Regions from separate parts of the Ruegeria sp. YTSA072 genome, predicted to be linked through region 3. Evidence: riboswitches for the same ligand, from Rfam matches in the RefSeq annotation. Region 3 holds a riboswitch; each other region holds the start of a gene.
The links. Region 3 has a riboswitch for cobalamin ahead of AC2FIB_RS10630 (DUF1636 family protein). Riboswitches for the same ligand answer to the same signal wherever they lie in the genome.
Positions count from the first base shown of each region.

Region 1: linked by a shared signal. The riboswitch ahead of AC2FIB_RS13885 (hypothetical protein) and the one ahead of AC2FIB_RS10630 (DUF1636 family protein) in region 3 are both predicted to bind cobalamin.
Region 2: linked by a shared signal. The riboswitch ahead of AC2FIB_RS08430 (DUF1636 family protein) and the one ahead of AC2FIB_RS10630 (DUF1636 family protein) in region 3 are both predicted to bind cobalamin.

Region 1 covers NZ_JBXWNI010000007.1:145,339-147,532, forward strand. The annotation lists gene AC2FIB_RS13875 (DNA polymerase III subunit gamma/tau) at 1-94, opposite strand, end outside; gene AC2FIB_RS13880 (protein-tyrosine phosphatase family protein) at 252-749, shown strand; gene AC2FIB_RS13885 (hypothetical protein) at 757-1,164, opposite strand; cobalamin riboswitch at 1,249-1,468, opposite strand; gene AC2FIB_RS13890 (alpha/beta hydrolase family protein) at 1,613-2,194, shown strand, end outside.
Region 2 covers NZ_JBXWNI010000003.1:377,102-379,295, reverse strand. The annotation lists gene AC2FIB_RS08435 (ABC transporter ATP-binding protein) at 1-375, opposite strand, end outside; gene AC2FIB_RS08430 (DUF1636 family protein) at 372-728, opposite strand; cobalamin riboswitch at 830-1,035, opposite strand; gene AC2FIB_RS08425 (bifunctional enoyl-CoA hydratase/phosphate acetyltransferase) at 1,229-2,194, shown strand, end outside.
Region 3 covers NZ_JBXWNI010000005.1:49,813-52,006, reverse strand. The annotation lists gene cobW (cobalamin biosynthesis protein CobW) at 1-613, opposite strand, end outside; gene AC2FIB_RS10630 (DUF1636 family protein) at 610-999, opposite strand; cobalamin riboswitch at 1,084-1,293, opposite strand; tRNA gene AC2FIB_RS10625 (tRNA-Cys) at 1,581-1,654, opposite strand; gene AC2FIB_RS10620 (protein-L-isoaspartate O-methyltransferase family protein) at 1,882-2,194, shown strand, end outside.

The DNA of each region.
Region 1 (2,194 bases), on a different contig from region 3:
GTACCATTGCGTCCTGTCCAACCAGATCTGCAAAGGTTTCGGGGCGGTACTTGCGGGCAAGAACCTGATAGGCGGGGCTGGGCGTTTCGGTCATGTCTGCTCTGTCAGATTCGTGTCAGAAATGCAGCGTAGAGACCCGGGCCGCCCGCGTCCACAGCAGGCTTCGTGGAATTTCGGTTTGGACGGCGTCTGTAAGCGGGATAAACCGGCTTTCAAAATCGGGTGGGTCGGTGGCAGTGGGAGCATAAGCTTTGGCAAAATTTGCAATCTACGCGCTGCCTGTTGGCTCAGGCACCTTGGCGCTGTCCCCCTTGCCTGGCGGCGGCGGTGGGTATGTGGATGATCTGAGGGTGATACAGGACTGGAACCCCGATCTGGTGATTTCAATGACCACCGAGGCCGAGATGCAGCAGGTCGGCGCAGGCGGTTTTGGTCGAGACGTTCAAAGCAGGTCCGCGACCTGGGTGCATCTTCCGGTCGAGGATTTCGGCACACCGCCCCTGCCAATCGAAACTCTTTGGCCCCAAGCCAGCGCAGCCGCCCGGCAGGTTCTGTCCGACGGTGGACGCGTGCTGGTGCATTGCCGGGGCGGTTGTGGGCGGTCGGGGATGGTCGCGCTGAGGCTCATGGTGGAAAGCGGTGAAGATCCAAACCACGCGCTAAACCGGCTGCGCTTGGCCCGACCATGCGCGGTGGAAACGGATGAGCAGATGGCCTGGGCCATGAAACCGGCCCAGAGCGATCAGTGAACTAGGATCAGGCCGTGGCTTGTTGAACAACCTGATGCGATGGACGCGGTGCAAGGGCCGATGCCTGAAGCATGGCGCAAGGCAAGGCCGCCAAAACACCAGCAGGCAGAGTGGAAAAGTCAGGGCCGAACATCATATCGGCGTATTCGTCCAACGTGTCGGCTGAGTCGCCTGTGTTTGCCCCGCAATAGACCCTGATCCGGGCCGGGCTGGCGCGAAACCGTGCGGTGCAACCCTCATCGCAATGGGTCAGTTCGCTGGACCCGTCCACCTCAAATTCGCTGGTCGTCATTGGTTGTGCTGTTGCCATCGCCTCGGCCAAGGCCCGAGCCATTTGTGCCAATGCGGGGCAGGTTTTCCCCGTTTTCTGGCACAGGGTGGCGGTGAACTCGTGGGTCGTTGTCTTCCAGATCATAATGCGCCCTCCGCGCGGTGAGCGGGGGACGTGGAACAGGGAACTCAGCGTACTGAAGACCTGCCCGGACACCCCGCCCGAGTTTCGGTTTTTACTTTGATGGCAGGTCTCCTGACTTGCGGGTCTTTGCTTTGCCGACCTTCCCAGCCTTTCGGCCAGTGGTATTTCGGCATTGCTTACCGCTTACAGTTGCGGGGGCAGTCGCGGCCTTGGTCCGTTCCGGCATTGCCGGGCTGGACCGCACCGAGTTCCCTTTTCATCCCGCCCCAATATAAGGACGAGAACCATCACCTCATCGCTAGCGGTTGTAGGTGGCTTGAGTCAAGCGGGCTGTTTTCCATCGTTCAAGTGGACGCTTGGTCACTTTGAAAATCTGTTGACTCTAGTCGCGCAAAAGCGCGGATATGCCATATGTGAACCGAATAGTTCAGATGCTTGCGAGGGCACCATGTTGGACAACACTCCGGTCGTTTTGACCGAAGATTTCACGTTTTCTGCCGGAGACGCCGAACTGTCGGCTCGGCTGTATATGCCTGCCTCGGCACCTGATGTGGCGGTTGTAGTCCATGCAGCCACAGGCGTACCGCGCGACTATTACCAGCATTTTGCGCGGTGGTTGGTGGAAGAACAGGGTATGGCCTGTCTGACCTATGACTATCGCGATTTTGGCCACTCTCTACGGAGGCGCCTGCGCGATTCGCAGGCCACGATGGCTGACTGGGCGTTGATCGACATGCCAGCTGCCCGCGCTGAAATGCGGCGCAGATTTCCCGCCGCCCAGCAGTGGAGCATTGGCCATTCGGTTGGTGGAATGCTGGGGCCAATTCAGCCCGATATTGAACAGATCGACCGAATGATCTGTGTCTGTTCAGGTTTGGTGACGGTATCCGACCACCCCTGGCCGTATCGCGCACTGGCGACAATGTTCTGGTATGCCCACCCGCCATTGCTGGTTAAGGCATTGGGATACCTGCCGGGCAAGGCACTTGGGTTCGGCTCGGACCTTCCGGCACGTGTCTACTGGCAGTGG
Region 2 (2,194 bases), on a different contig from region 3:
GATGCGGTCCAATTCCAGGGCGTGCTCAGCCGCAGATCGGTCAGCGCGGATTGGGATTTGCCCAAGGGCCACGTAGTCGCGCAGAAACAAACGCCCGTCCGGCGATTCTTGCTGACTGACTACGGCGATTATTCGGGCGCGGTCCATCGCCGAAAGCTGCCGAAGGCTGCGCCCCTTTACCAAAACGTCCCCCAGCACAATCTCTTCACCGCCGCACAAAAGATTCAGCAGCGTTGTCTTACCCGCACCGTTTGGGCCGGCAATTGCCAGAGTGGCCCCTTCATTCAGTTCGAAGTTGATGTTTTGCAGCAGTACGTCGCCGTTCAGGGCGTAATACTCCAGCCCGCGCGCCTCAAGGAAAGCTCCGCAGGTCATGCGCTTGTCTCCACTTTTAGCCGCGGCAGGCGCGCCAGAGTCTTTTCAAGAAGGGCAGGCGGGCGCTGCGTTGCGCTGGTCCACCCATCCGCGATGCGATGGTATTGATGTGCAAATTCGGCCAAAGCATCCACGTCCTCAGCCGATTGGATGTCACCGAAAAGGTACCGCGCTTTGTCGAATGCCTGAAACCCGACGGTTGTGGGACGACCGCAACCGGCCATACAGGAAACGCTGCGGATGCCAAAACTGGATGGAAGCTTGCTTGCAAGCGCAGCGCGCAATGAATCCGCCCGGTCAGAACTCTCGCAGGTCTCGCAAATCAGAAGGAAATGATCAGGACTGATCGACATGGCCCACTCCGCCTGTTGCCAAGCGCGGGCAGAAGGTGCCAATCATGTCATCACGTCTTAGACGTGTCATAAAGCCTCCTTCCAGGACGCCCCGCCCCGGGTTGGTTGAACATCGGATGGTAGGTCTCCTGACTTGCGGGTCGTGGCTTGGCCATCCTTCCCGACCCATTTGTGGTCAGTGGGTATTTGGCGTCGCTCACCGCTTACAGTTGCGGGGGCAGTCACGGACTTAGCGCTTGTTGGCAACCTCACCGTATTCCCTTTTCATCCCGTGGCGAACCATAGGGAACCATCGCGGTGATGCTTGCCCGAGTTCCGAATTTGGGTCAAGCGATAATCCGCGCCACCCCACGCACAGAGGTCATTTGTCATTTGCCAATGATCTGACTACGCTGCGTTGCAGAAATGTAGCAACAAAGGTGGATATGTTCTGGTTCCGGGGGGCCGCACATCCAATGTTTGAAACAACGAACACGCATTCAAAAACAAAGCCGGACGAGATGAAAATTCAAGAAAACAGAACCTATTCTCAACTGAAGGTGGGCGACAAGGCGCAGGTCACCCGATTGTGCACCGTGGACGACTTGTACGCGTTTGCCTCGGCTTCGGGTGACCACAACCCGCTGAATCTGGCGGCCTATGACGGTGATGGAGATGGGCGCCCCGAGGCTGTCGCTCCCGCTTTGTGGCCTGCTGGTCTGGTGGCCGCAGTCATTGGGAACATCTTGCCGGGGGCCGGTACGCAAACACGTCGGGCGGATCTGAGTTTTCATGCTTCGGTTTTGGCAGGCGAAGAACTGACTGCCTTTGTGGCTGTTACAGAAAAGTGTGAAGACGGCGACCTGACCTGTTCCGCCGAAGTGCGCCGGGTCGGGGATGACGCATTGATCCTAAGCGGCACCGTACAGGTCACGCCACCGTCGCGGCATTTGACCTTCGACTCGGTCGAGGTACCGGGACTGATCGTTCAGCGTCACCGGCACTTCGACGCTTTGTTGGAAAAGGCACGTCCTCTGGACCCGATGGCCACAGCGATCGTCGCCCCGGAAGAGCCGAATTCGCTAGGCGGGGCATTGCTCGCGTTGGAAAACGGCATCATTACTCCGATTTTGGTGGGCGACCCGGACAAAATCACCGCCGCTGCCGCCCAGCTTGGGGCCGATTTGTCCGGAGTTGAAATCATTGAAGCGCGAGACCACGAAGTGGCCGCCCAACGCGCGGTCGGACTGGTCGTTGAAGGTAAGGCCCGGATGCTGATGAAGGGTCATTTGCACACGGATGTCTTGTTACGCGCCGTTCTTCGCCGCGAAAACGGCCTGAGGACCGGGCGACGCTTGTCGCATGTGTTCGTTATGGATGTGCCGGGCATGTCCCGGCCCATCATGGTTACTGATGCGGCGGTGAATATCGCTCCGGATCTCGAAACCAAGGCCGACATTGTTCAGAATGCCATCCATCTTGCGCAT
Region 3 (2,194 bases):
CCTCAGTCGCGATGACCTCTTTGGCTTTGGCAACGCCTTCCGGACCGGCCAGATCGGGTTTTGTCAGCAGGATGATGTCGGCGCACGAGATCTGGTCCTCAAACACCTCGGACAGAGGCGTTTCGTGGTCGATCGAGTCGTCAGCCAGGCGCTGGGCGTCCACGGCTTCGACGTTAGGGGCGAAACGACCTGCAGCGACGGCCTCAGCATCGGCCAAAGCGATCACGCCATCGACGGTAATTTTCGAGCGGATATCTGGCCAATCAAACGCTTTTAGCAGCGGTTTTGGTAGCGCCAGTCCAGACGTTTCGATCAGGATGTGATCGGGGCGCGGTTCCAGCGCCATCAGCGCCTCAATGGTCGGGATGAAATCATCGGCTACTGTGCAGCAGATGCAGCCATTGGCTAGTTCCATGATGTTTTCCGCCGGGCAATCCGGAATGGCGCAGGATTTCAGGATATCGCCATCTACACCCACGTCGCCGAATTCGTTGACGATAACGGCCAGGCGCTTGCCCTGCGGGTTCTGCATCAGGTGCTTTACCAGCGTGGTTTTGCCCGAGCCCAGAAAGCCGGTGATCACAGTGACGGGGAGTTTTTCAAGGTTGCTCATTTCAGGGCTCCAATCGGGGGAATGCGGGCCGCACAGTTTTTGCGGAAATGTTCGGGGCGTTCGCGCCATTTCACCAGACCGTCTTCAGCGGCCAGATACTTGGTGACGCCTTCGACGATGGTCTCGACATGGTTGGTCTCGTCGAGGTTTTCATAAACGAAGGTCCATCGGGACGGGCCGCCACGCAAAACGATCGAGCATCCCTGATCACAGTTCGACAGACATTCCACCGGTTTCAGGTCGACGCCGTCCGGCAAGCCAGCCTTTTCAAGTGCTTTATGCAGCAAAGTGCCGGGTCGCTGGGCGTCATCTTCGATAGGTAACCCACGGCGGCATGTCGTACAGACCAGCAACTCGACTGGTGCGGTCTCGGTCACGTCTCTCATCCCCCTCATCCTTTATACGGGGGACGGGGTTTCATGCGGGCCACGCGTCTGCACATGGACCCGACACCGGAACACCCCGCCCGGTTTCAACTTCGGGTGCTGGCAGGTCTCCCGGCTTGCGGATGTCAGAGGCGAGCCTCTGTCGGATGTCCCGCCTTCCCGGCCTATTAGGCCAGTGGCTTTGGGCACCCTCTCCGGTCACGGTCGCGGGGGCGGCTGTGCTTGGCGGAATAACCGCTGGCACATTCCCTTTTCATCCATCCGAGGATGGACACCAACGCATGCGACATGCGGCACGGGCAGGGGGCTTGTCAAGCACGACTGGGGATTGAAAACCCGCTACGTCAGAAAAGCGACTTGCCGAAGTCAGTCAGCGGCATCCGATGCGATCCGTTCACGCGAGCCAGGCGCAATTCAGCCCGGCCGTCGCAGATGATTGAGCGTTTCTCGGTTTGGCAATCAGGTAGTGCGGTTGTGTAAATGGAATCGCTGGACCCGCAATCGCAACATGCATCTGATACTGAACTTTAGGCGTCCGAAATTGCGAAATCAGCGCAGAAAGCTAAGTGCTTGGAAATAAATGGAGGCGAGTACCGGAATCGAACCGGTGTACACGGATTTGCAATCCGCTGCGTCACCACTCCGCCAACTCGCCTTTTCAAGTAAAATCAAATACTTGCCGTGGTGTGATCGGCGTTTTAGCAGCTTTCGACAGGAGCGTCCAGAGGGGGGAGCGTAAATTTCAGGGCCGGGTGCCAACTTAGTCTTTGGTTGCGACGTTGTATCTTGTGAAGATTGGAAAGTTTCCGTGTCTGGGCCGTTGCCGGTTTTTCAAGGATGTGGCAGAACTCAATCACCCAAGGGAGCAAGATGAGCGATCCAATGACAGATTTCGCAGCCCGCCGCCGGACGATGGTCGATACGCAGATACGTCCTTCTGATGTCACGAAATTTCCCATCATAGACGCGATGCTGACCGTCAAGCGCGAGAATTTCGTGCCGGACGCGCAGCGCGAAGCGGCATATGTCGAGGGATTGATCGAACTGGGTGATGGGCGCTGCATGTTGGAGCCGCGGACCCTGGCTAAGATTCTGGACATATTGAACATTTCGAACGACGAGTCGGTTTTGGATATTGCTCCGACCTTGGGGTATTCGACCGCTGTTACCGCGCGCATGGCACAGCTGGTTGTTG